Regions from separate parts of the Bradyrhizobium sp. HKCCYLRH2047 genome, predicted to be linked through region 1. Evidence: predicted binding sites of a transcription regulator. Region 1 holds the regulator's gene; the other holds the start of a gene.
The links. Region 1 encodes PhoB, which activates phosphate uptake and scavenging genes when phosphate is short. Its sites were predicted from a motif close to TGTCATNNANCTGTCAT; they were not measured.
Positions count from the first base shown of each region.

Region 1 (5,476 bases):
CGCCATAGGCCGCGCAGCTGCCGACGGCGACGACGTAGTCGGCCAGCGGCGCCAGATCGAGCAGCCAGTGATAGATCGAGCGGTTGGTGCCGGCGAGCATGTTGAAGCGGCCGGTCTGACCAGGTCCGCGCGCCACCGAGCCTTCGAGCACCAGCAGATCGAGCCGCTCGCGACCGTCGCGGATCGCCTCCAGTAGCTCCACGACCTCGTCTCCGGTCTGCTCGCTGACGGAGGGATGCCAGATGAGGTCAATGCCGGACTGGCGCAGCTCATCGAACCAGCCGGACGCACCGCTTTCCAGGATCGACATCGTGCAGCCGCCGCAGCTCGCGCCCTGCAGCCACAGCATCCTGGTCATTTCGTCCGAGCCGGCCATCATTCGTACCCGCGCGCTCGATCCTATTTCGCCCTCGGGTTTAGCGCCCCGGCGCGAACGCTGGCAAGCTCCTCACCCGGCGCATCCTCGGAACCGCCCGGACGGCGGCCAAGCAGCATGGCACCCGCCCAGATCAGGCCGAACAGTCCGATGGCGACGATCCCGAGGTTGGCGAGATCATCGCCAAGCGCGGTGACGACCTCGGCCCATCCGCCGGTGAAGCCAAGCCGGGGCGTCAGCAGCGCGACCGCCTCGACGCCGCCGATCACCAGCGCGATCGCGACCGAGGCGCCGGTGATGACCAGATTGTAGCGCCGCTTGCGCGCGGGATCCGTGAGCGCCCAGCGATAGGCGCCGGCCATCAGCATGCTGTCGGCGGTGTCGACGGTGGCCATCGCCGCGGCGAACAGCGCCGGGAATACGAGCACATGCGCCAGGCTCGCCCCGCGCGCCGCCTCGGTCGCCGACAGGCTGAGCAGCCCGATTTCGCTGGCGGTGTCGAAGCCGAGGCCGAACAGGAAGCCGAGCGGGTACATGTGCCAGGCGCGGGACACGACGCGGAGCACCGGCCGCAGCAGACGAATGAGCAGGCCCCGCCCGGCGCTACCGGCGGCATCCATGTCGGAATGGGGGTGGGATGGGCGGCGCCAGAGGTTCACGAACAGCACCAGATTCGCGAAGGCGATCAGCAGCAGGAAGCCTGCGGAGACCGAGGTGCCGATGGTGCCGCCGATCGCACGGATGGCGCTGTCCTCACTCAACAGATCTGCGCCGGCCACCAGGCTCACCACGATGGTGGCGATGACGACGACGCTGGAATGGCCGAGCGCAAAATAGAGGCCGGCGGCGCGCGGGGCGCGACCGTCCTGCACGAGCTTCCGCACCACATTGTCGATCGCCGCGATGTGGTCCGCATCGACGGCATGGCGCAGTCCGAGCAACCAGGCCAGCATCGCGGTGCCGACGATGGCGGGCCGGTCGGCGTAGAGCGCGAATGCCCAGGCCCAGGCCACCGCATTGGCCGCGACCAGCCCAGCGACGAGCGCAACGGTCCTGCCGGGCTGCGACCGCCACCACAGCAGCCGCGGGGCACGAGGATGATCAATTGGAACAATCGTCATACTCGAACTATAGCAAGAGCCAGGCCAGTTCGGTAAAGCCCCGCTGCAGGCGAAAGCTACAGGAAAAAATCGGCTGCACTTGCCGGATCGCCCGCTCGCTTGGCAACCCGCTATCCAGTCGCGCACAGATCGTGACCAGCGGCGGGACCTCTCTCGTCCCCTCCCCCTCACCGCGCCGAGGCACTCTGCGCCGCAATCTCGCGCCGCACGACGGCCTCGAACTGGCTTGCGGGCGCGGCGAACATCAGCCGGGTCTCCTCGTGGAACGCCGAGAAGATGCCGACAACGGTCGGCTGCCCGCCGACCTCGGCCAGGATCGGCGAGCCCGAATAGCCGAAATTGGCGAGGCAATGCACCGTCAGCAGCCGGGCATCGCTGGTCATGCCGGCGCTGCAATTGCGCTGGCCGGTCGGCGAATAGCGGCGCTCCTGGCCGTAGCCGATCTCGGAGATGGTTCCGGCTGATGTCGCAGCCTGCAGTTCCTCGCGCGTCAGCGCCTTGACCGCGACCGGCTTCGACGGCAGCGCATCCTTCAGCACGATCAGCGCCCAATCGGCGGGCGAGCGGTCGAGCGACCATCTGTCGTGCCGGGTCGGGACGAAGTCCGGCGCCACGATCAGCTTGTCGGCGACCGACGATGCCGCCGGCGTGCCCCTGTTCATGCCGGCCAGGAAGCGGACATTGCCGGGGCTGACCTGCGCGACGCCGTTGAACACGCAATGCGCGGCGGTGAGCACGACGCGCGGCGCGACCAGAGTGCCGGTGCACCAGCCGCCGGTCGAGTATTGCGCGACGGTGACGACGCCGATCGACGACGCCGGCCACGAGGTGGGATCGACGACCTCGCCGATGTGGCGGTCGAGCCCGAGCAGTTGCTCCGGACGCGGAGCGGCGACGCCCGCCTCCGCCGATTCCGGCTTCGGCCGCCAGGCCGCAATGGCGCTCTGGGCCTGGACGCGCTGCGGCTCGGTCAGCTTGACCCTCTGCACGTCGCGGCCGGCCGATCGCACGCCGCTGCGACCCGCCATCACCAGCCAGGCGTAGCCCTGCACGACGTCCTGCTTCACGCCGCGACCGTCGAGCAGCATCAGGCCCAGCATGTATTGCGACTGGGCGAAGCCCTGCGCTGCCGCGCGGCTGAACCAGCGGCCGGCTTCGCCATAATTGCTCGCGACACCTTCGCCGTTGACATAGGCGATGCCGAGATAATGCTGGGCGACGGCGAGGCCCTGATCGGCGGCCTTGCGATACCACGCCAGCGCCTCGGCGGGGTTGCGCGGTTGGCCCCAGCCGAAGGCCTCCATGAAGCCGACGTCGAACTGCGCCCGCGCATCGCCCTTGGCGGCCAGCGGCAGCAGGCGGCGCATCGCCGCGGCGTGCTGTCCGTTTCCCGCCGCGGCGACCGCGTCTTCGAGCTCGGCGGCCGCGGCGCCCGCCGCGCTGCCGAGCAGCACGGCTAGAGATATGATGATGATCTTGATCAAGGGCGTCCGCTGGGACCGAAACATCGTGACGGGCCACGAAGCAGACACGATCAAGACGGCGGCGGCGTGGCCGAAAGCGGACCGCGATCTCCTCAATCGGGCCCCCTCGCGCCTCACACCTGCTTCATCCTCACGCCCGATCGCCCCTTACACCTGCTCGCTCTTGGCGAAGCGATCATCGAGCGCATAGCCGGCGCCGCGCACGGTGCGGATCGGGTCCTGCTCGCGGCCCGGATTGAGCAGCTTGCGCAGGCGGCCGATATGGACGTCGACCGTGCGCTCGTCGATATAGATGTCGCGGCCCCAGACGCTGTCGAGCAGCTGCTCACGGCTGAACACGCGGCCGGGATGCTCCAGGAAAAACTCGAGCAGGCGGTATTCGGTCGGGCCGAGATCGATCGGCCGTCCCGAGCGCGCCACGCGGCGCTTCTCGCGGTCGAGCTCGATGTCGCCATAGGACAGCACGGTCGCCAGCCGCTCCGGGCTCGCCCGCCGCAGCAGGCCCTTCACGCGCGCCAGCAGCTCCGGCACCGAGAACGGCTTGACGATGTAGTCGTCGGCGCCGGTCGCGAGGCCGCGCACGCGCTCGCTCTCCTCGCCGCGCGCGGTGAGCATGATGATCGGCAATTGCCGGGTCTCGGACCGCGCCCGCAGGCGGCGGCACAGCTCGATGCCGGACAGGCCCGGCAGCATCCAGTCGAGCACGACGAGATCGGGAACGCGCTCCTTCAGCCGTGTGTCGGCCTCGTCTCCGCGCGCCACCGTCTCGACCTCGTAGCCTTCGGCCTCGAGGTTGTAGCGCAGGAGCGTCGTCAGCGCCTCCTCGTCCTCCACCACCAGAATTCGGGCGCCCATGTCAGAACCGTCTCTCTCAGTTGCCGGGGATCGTCGATGCGAAGCTCGTCATGTCGCCCTTCGGGCGCTTGTCCATGATCTGCTGGCCTTCGATCATATAGAAGACGGTCTCCGCGATGTTGGTCGCGTGATCGCCGATGCGCTCGATGTTCTTGGCGCAGAACATCAGATGGATGCAGAACGAGATGTTGCGCGGATCCTCCATCATGTAGGTCAGGAGTTCGCGGAACAGCGAGGTGCAGATGGCGTCGACCTCCTCGTCGCCCTTCCACACCGTCATCGCCGCCGGCAAATCGTGCGCGGCATAGGCGTCCAGCACCGTCTTGACCTGCGACTGCACCAGGTCGGTCATGTGCTCGAGCCCGCGGATCAGCTTGAGCGGATGGAAGTCGCTCTCCAGCGCCGCGACGCGCTTGCCGATGTTCTTGGCGAGATCGCCGATGCGCTCCAGATCGGTGGCGACCCGCATCGCACCGACGATCTCGCGCAGGTCGACCGCCATCGGCTGTCGCCGGGCGATGGTAAGAACGGCGCGCTCCTCGATGATGCGCTGCAGCTTGTCGACCTCGGCGTCGGTGGCGACCACCTTCTGGCCGAGTGCGATGTCGCGCCGCACCAGCGCATCGACGGAATCGACGATCAGACGCTCGGCGAGGCCGCCCATTTCCGACACCAGCCGGGTGAGATCCTGCAGATCGCTGTCGAACGCCTTGGCGGTATGTTCACTGGCCATGATGATCTCCTGAAGTCAATGTCGTCGGCGTCAGCCGAACCGGCCGGTGATGTAATCCTGGGTCCGCCGATCGCTCGGCGAGGTGAAGATCTTGCTGGTGTCGTCGAACTCGATCAGCTCGCCGAGATACATGAAGGCGGTCTTGTCGGAGACGCGCGCCGCCTGCTGCATGTTATGCGTCACGATGGCGATCGTATAGTTTTCGGCGAGCTCCTGGATCAGCTCCTCGACCTTGGCGGTCGAGATCGGATCGAGCGCCGAGCACGGCTCGTCGAACAGGATCACCTCCGGCCGGACCGCCACGGTGCGCGCAATGCACAGCCGCTGCTGCTGGCCGCCTGACAGCGACAGGCCCGAAGCGTTGAGCTTGTCCTTGACCTCGTTCCACAACGCGCCGCCGCGCAGTGCCTTCTCGACCCGGTCGTCCATCTCCGACTTGGAGATCTTCTCATACAGCCGGATGCCGAAGGCGATGTTCTCGTAGATCGTCATCGGGAACGGCGTCGGCTTCTGGAACACCATGCCGACACGGGCACGCAGCAGGTTGAGGTCGAGCTTGGGATCGAGGATGTTGGTGTTGTCCAGCATGAGCTGGCCAACGGCGCGCTGGCCCGGGTAGAGATCGTACATCCGGTTGAAGATGCGCAGCAGGGTCGACTTGCCGCAGCCGGACGGGCCGATGAACGCGGTGACGCGGTTGGTCCCCAGCGACAGGTTGATGTTCTTCAGCGCGTGGTGATCGCCGTAATAGAAGTTCAGGTTGCGCGCGGTCACCTTGGCGGGGGCTTCCGGCAAAACCTTGCCGTTCAGCGCGGCGGGATTGGGCTGGCTGACGGATACGGACAGGTCGGTCATTTTGCGTTCCTCTCGGCGCCGAGAATGCGTGCACTGACATTCAGGGCGAGCA
Region 1 covers NZ_JBNPUM010000008.1:217,247-222,722, reverse strand. The annotation lists gene ACQR1D_RS20430 (HupU protein) at 1-376, opposite strand, end outside; gene ACQR1D_RS20425 (HoxN/HupN/NixA family nickel/cobalt transporter) at 400-1,497, opposite strand; gene ACQR1D_RS20420 (trypsin-like serine protease) at 1,665-2,981, opposite strand; gene phoB (phosphate regulon transcriptional regulator PhoB) at 3,129-3,836, opposite strand; gene phoU (phosphate signaling complex protein PhoU) at 3,853-4,569, opposite strand; gene pstB (phosphate ABC transporter ATP-binding protein PstB) at 4,600-5,424, opposite strand; gene pstA (phosphate ABC transporter permease PstA) at 5,421-5,476, opposite strand, start outside.

Region 2 (5,476 bases), on a different contig from region 1:
TTTCGATCGTGGCGGGTGTGACCGTCAACTACTTCCGCGGCATTCAGTCCGGCGTGACCTTGCAGTGGGTGGCCCAGGTCTGGGAGCTCTACGCGGGCACGATCATGGCGTCGATCCTGATCGCGCTGGGTACGCTGGCGGTCACGCTCGTGGTCGGTGTTCCCGCGGCCTACGCGCTGTACGTTCGCGGCGGACGGCTGGCGCGGCTGGTCGAGGAGATCATCACCTTGCCGCTCGCGATTCCCGGGCTCGCCATCGCGCTGGCGCTGTTGCTCACCTATGGCGGGGCCGGAAGCTTCCGTCGCTCGTGGCTGTTCATCCTCGTCGGCCATGTGATCTTCACGATGCCGTTCATGGTGCGGTCCGTCATGGCGGTGTTCTCGACGATCGACGTGACATCGCTCGACGAAGGCGCCGCATCGGTCGGAGCCGCGCCATGGCGCCGCTTCATCGACGTCATCGTTCCCAACGCCGCGCCCGGCATCCTGGCGGGCAGCCTCATGGTGGTGACACTATCTCTTGGAGAGTTCAACCTGACCTGGATGTTGCATACGCCGTTGACCAAGACACTGCCGGTCGGTCTCGCCGACAGCTACGCATCGATGCGGCTCGAGGTCGCATCCGCCTACACGCTGATCTTCTTCGTCATGATCATCCCGCTGCTGGTGGCCATGCAATGGGTCGGCGAGAGAGGAAGCCTGCGGTGAGCACGATGACCCGGCATGGAGCCGCCCTCAAGGTGGAGAATTGCGGCAAGACCTTTGCCGACGGGACGTGCGCGCTCGCGCGCGCCGCGCTCGACATCGCGCAGAGCGAGACGCTGGTGCTGCTGGGGCCGTCCGGTTGCGGCAAGACCACGCTGCTGCGGATCGTGGCCGGGCTCGAAACGCCCGATGCGGGCGGGCGCGTGCTGTTCGACGGCAGGGATCTGACGCGACAGCCGATCGAGAAGCGCAATGTCGGCATGGTGTTCCAGTCCTACGCGCTGTTCCCCAACATGACGGTCGCGAACAATATCGGCTACGGGCTCAAGATCCGCCGCGTGGCCAAGCCGGAGCGCGCCGCGCGCGTCGCCGAGCTGGTCGCGCTGACCAATCTGGGCGGTCTTGAAGACCGGCGCATCGATCAGCTCTCGGGCGGTCAGCGTCAGCGCGTCGCGCTGGCGCGCGCAGTCGCCATCCGCCCGAGCGTGCTGCTGCTCGACGAGCCGCTCACCGCACTCGATGCCGCCTTGCGGGAGCGCCTGCGCGGCGAGCTCAACGGCCTGTTGCGCACGCTCGGCATCACGGCGATCTACGTCACGCATGATCAGGCTGAAGCCATGGAGCTCGGCGACCGCATCGTCGTGATGCGCAAGGGCGCGATCGCCCAGATCGGGACGCCGCAAGAGGTCTATTTTGCGCCGGCCGATCGTTTCGTCGCGGAGTTCGTCGGCGCGGCCAACATCATCGAGGCGCCGCTCGACGGCGGCCAGCTCGTTCTGCCGGGAGGCCGGCAGCCGATCGCGGATCCCGGTCCACGCAACCTGGCGGTGGCGATGGTTCGGCCGGAAACGATCGCGATCGTCGACGCCGCGGTATCGAGTCTGACCGGCGTCGTCGACAGCGTCCGCTTTGCCGGCGACCGGCAGCGGATCGTTGTCCGCGATGCCGCCTCGATCGCACTGACCGTGGACGCGCCGAATACGATCAGGGTCGCTGCGGGCGAGCGGATCGGCCTGCGGATTGCGCCCGGGTCCATTCGTCTGCTGCCGGAGAAGGGTTGATCAGCCGATGACCAAGAGCCCCGTCACCATTGCCCAGATCTCCGACCTGCACATCAAGGCGCCCGGCCGGCTCGCCTACCGCCGCGTCGATACGGCGCGTGCGCTGGCCCGTTGCATCATGGAGCTCAACCGGTTCGCGCCGAAGCTCGATCTGGTGGTGATCTCGGGCGATCTCGCCGATACGCCGTCGCCGGCCGAGTACGATCATCTGAAAGATCTTCTTGCCGGCCTCGAGATTCCATTCGCCGCCGTACCAGGCAATCACGATTCCCGCGAACTGATGCGCGCGGCGTTTCCCGGCGCTGCTCATGAGCAGTCGGCGCCACTGAACCAGCATGTGGAACTGGCCGGTCTCGATCTGCTTCTGCTCGATTCCAGCGTGCCCGGCCATCCGCATGGCGAATTGGACGAGGCGAGTCTACAATGGCTCGATGCCAGGCTGTCCACCTCCAGCGAAAGGCCGGCCCTGCTGTTCCTGCACCACCCGCCATTCACCACCGGCATCTGGCACATGGACCGGCAGAACCTGCGCAATGCCGACGATCTCGCGGCGATCCTCGCGCGCCATCCGCGGGTGCAACTGATCGGATGCGGTCACGTTCATCGCGCGACGCTGACCCGGTTTGCGGGCATTCCCTGCACGATCTGTCCAGCGCCGAACCATGCCGTCGCGCTCGATCTGGCCGAGCTGCGCCCGCCATCCTTCCGGGTCGAGCCGCCGGCCTTTCACCTTCATGCCTGGTTTCCAGGACCGGGCTTCGGAACGGTCGTCACCCATCAGGTGCCGATCGGCGATTTCGACGGGCCGCATCCGTTCTTCAATCAGGACGGCTCGCTCATCGACTGAGCGCGCACGGGGGAGTAGCGGACGTCTGGTCTAGCTCTCCACCTCGAACGTCACGCGCTCCGCGGCGAAACGCGAGCGCTTGCTGACGAGCGGCGTCCCGTCGGCATCGACATCGGTGCTGTCGACCACCAGCACCGGACGGCCAAGCGCGAGGTCGAGCCGCGCGGCGTCGCTCGCGTCGGCGATCGCCGCCGTGATTCTGGTCGCGCCGCGGCGATAGTCGCGAATGCCGTAATGGGCGAGCAAGGCGGTCATCGAGCGCACCGACGCGAAGATGTGGCCGGCCTCGGGGAAACGCTCGGCCGACAGCCAGGATGTGCTCACGCAGATCGGCGTCTTGTCGGCGAGACGCAGCGCCTCGATCCGCACCAATGGTGCGCCCGTCTTCAATCGCAGCTCGCGCGCGAGCTCGCGCGTCGCGGGCTCTTCGGACGCTGCGATCAGCTGTCCACGCGGCTCGCGCCCGCCGGCCCCCACGATCTCGGAGAACCTGGTGCGCGATCTCAGAGGATATGACAGACGAGGCGCTTCGACATAGGTGCCGCTGCCGCGCTCGGCGCGCACGAGGCCGCGCTCCGCCAAGGTCGCGAGCGCGCGACGCACCGTATGACGGTTGACGCGATAGGTTTCGGCGATTTCGGTCTCGCCGGGCAGGCGCGTTCCGGCCGCGAAGCGGCCGTCGGCGATGTCGCGCTCGATGCCGTCGGCCACCCGCCGCCACAGCGCCACGCCCGAGTCGGCGCCTTGCATGCTCATCCACGGCTCTCCGCTGTCCGGCCTGAAATCACGCCCATGTCATCAAACAGTCATGGCGCTTCGCTACGAAGTTGTCTATTAACATAGACAACTTCGAGACGGCAAGATCGGGATGACGATGGACGGCGAGACCACGATGCAGGACCGGCGCAGGGCGGCTATGCGGGTATTGGCGCATGCCTCGCATGCGGACATCCGCGCCAGGCTGAATGACCTCGCGGTGCCTGAGTATCGCGATCTTCGTCCGGCGGAGAATGGCCTGGTGATGCTGCGGGGACGGATCGGCGGCGACGGTGCGCCGTTCAATGTCGGCGAGGCGACGGTGTCGCGCGCCGCGGTGCGGCTCGAGAGCGGCGAGGTCGGGTTTGGCTATGTGCTGGGACGTGACGCCGACAAGGCGCGCCTGATCGCGCTGTGTGACGCGATGATCCAGTCATCAAGCCATGTGCGATCGATCGAGACGCAGGTGGTCGCACCGTTGCAGGCGCAGATGCGTGCATCGCGGGCCGACCGCGCGGAGCAGGCTGCGGCCACGCGTGTCGATTTCTATACGATGGTGCGAGGAGAAGGCTGATGGGTGCCGCCGCTTCCGATCTGCAGCCCGGCTTCGCCGACAATGTGCTGTCCGCGCAATCCACCTTCCGTATCGTCATGGAGGCCATGGCGCGTCCGGGAAGCGTGCGACAGGTCGAGGGCCATGTCGGCCGGCCGTCGTCGTTGATGCCTGGTGCCGCCGCGATCGCGTTGACCCTGTTCGATCACGATACGCCGATCTGGCTTGATGCTTCGCTCGCCGGCACGTCCGAGGTCGGCGCCTGGCTCAAGTTTCACACGGGGGCGCCGATCGTCGCCGACGCGGCGCTCGCCTGCTTTGCGGTCGCGGCGGATCCGGAAACGCTTCCCGATCTGACTTCATTCGCGCTCGGCAGTGCCGAATATCCCGATCGCTCGACGACGCTGGTCCTGCAGGTGCCGGGCTTGTCCAGAGGTCCGGCGTTCGAGCTGCGTGGTCCGGGCATCGACGGGACGACATCGTTCCGTGCGACGGTCGCGCCGACTGACCTGTTCGAGCGGCTGTCGATCAATGAGAGGCTGTTTCCGCGTGGTGTCGACGTCGTGCTGGTCGATGGCTCGTCCATCGTCGCCATCCCGCGAACGACCCGGCTCGTTTCCGCAGGAGAGTGAGGCATGTATGTTGCCGTCAAGGGTGGCGAGCGCGCCATCGAGAACGCGCACCGGCTGCTGGCGCATGAGCGCCGGGGTGATCGCGATGTGCCGGAGCTGTCGCTGGCGCAGGTCTCCGAGCAGTTGGGGCTCGCCGTCGATCGCGTGATGAGCGAAGGCTCGCTGTACGATCGCGAGCTCGCGGCGCTGGCGATCAAGCAGGCGCGCGGTGATCTGATCGAGGCGATCTTTCTGGTGCGCGCCTTTCGCGCGACGCTGCCGCGCTTCGGCGCGAGCGAGCCGGTCGATACCGGCGCAATGCGGGTGCAGCGGCGTGTCTCGTCGACCTTCAAGGACATTCCCGGCGGCCAGGTGCTCGGGCCGACCTTCGACTATACGCATCGGCTGCTCGATCCGCAGTTGGCGGCCGGCGTCGAGCCGGAGCTGCCGGCCCGTGCCGAGGCGCCGAATGCGCCGACGCCGCGTGTCACCGATATTCTCGGTCAGGACGGACTGATCGAGCCGTCGCCGCAAGCCGAGGTTGGCGCGCCGGTCGGCGATCTCACCCGTGATCCCCTGAGCTTTCCCGCCGACCGCGATCTGCGGCTGCAGAACCTGGCCCGTGGCGATGAGGGCTTTCTGCTCGCGCTCGGCTACTCGACCCAGCGCGGCTATGGCCGCAACCATCCCTTCGCCGGCGAAATCCGCTTCGGGGACGTCGAGGTCGAGTTCGTGGCCGAGGAGGTCGGCTTCGCGGTGCCGCTCGGATCGGTCGAGCTGACCGAATGTCAGATGGTGAACCAGTTCAAGGGCTCGGCGACCGAGCCGCCGTGCTTCACCCGCGGTTATGGCCTCGCCTTCGGGCAGAGCGAGCGCAAGACGATGTCGATGGCCCTGGTCGACCGTGCCCTGCGGGCGCGCGAGCTCGGCGAGGACATGGTTGC
Region 2 covers NZ_JBNPUM010000003.1:130,570-136,045, forward strand. The annotation lists gene ACQR1D_RS07905 (ABC transporter permease) at 1-707, shown strand, start outside; gene ACQR1D_RS07910 (ABC transporter ATP-binding protein) at 713-1,765, shown strand; gene ACQR1D_RS07915 (phosphodiesterase) at 1,773-2,612, shown strand; gene phnF (phosphonate metabolism transcriptional regulator PhnF) at 2,643-3,368, opposite strand; gene phnG (phosphonate C-P lyase system protein PhnG) at 3,487-3,942, shown strand; gene phnH (phosphonate C-P lyase system protein PhnH) at 3,942-4,553, shown strand; gene ACQR1D_RS07935 (carbon-phosphorus lyase complex subunit PhnI) at 4,557-5,476, shown strand, end outside.
Region 2: the regulator PhoB is predicted to act here: its motif matches at 3,406-3,422, upstream of phnF (phosphonate metabolism transcriptional regulator PhnF).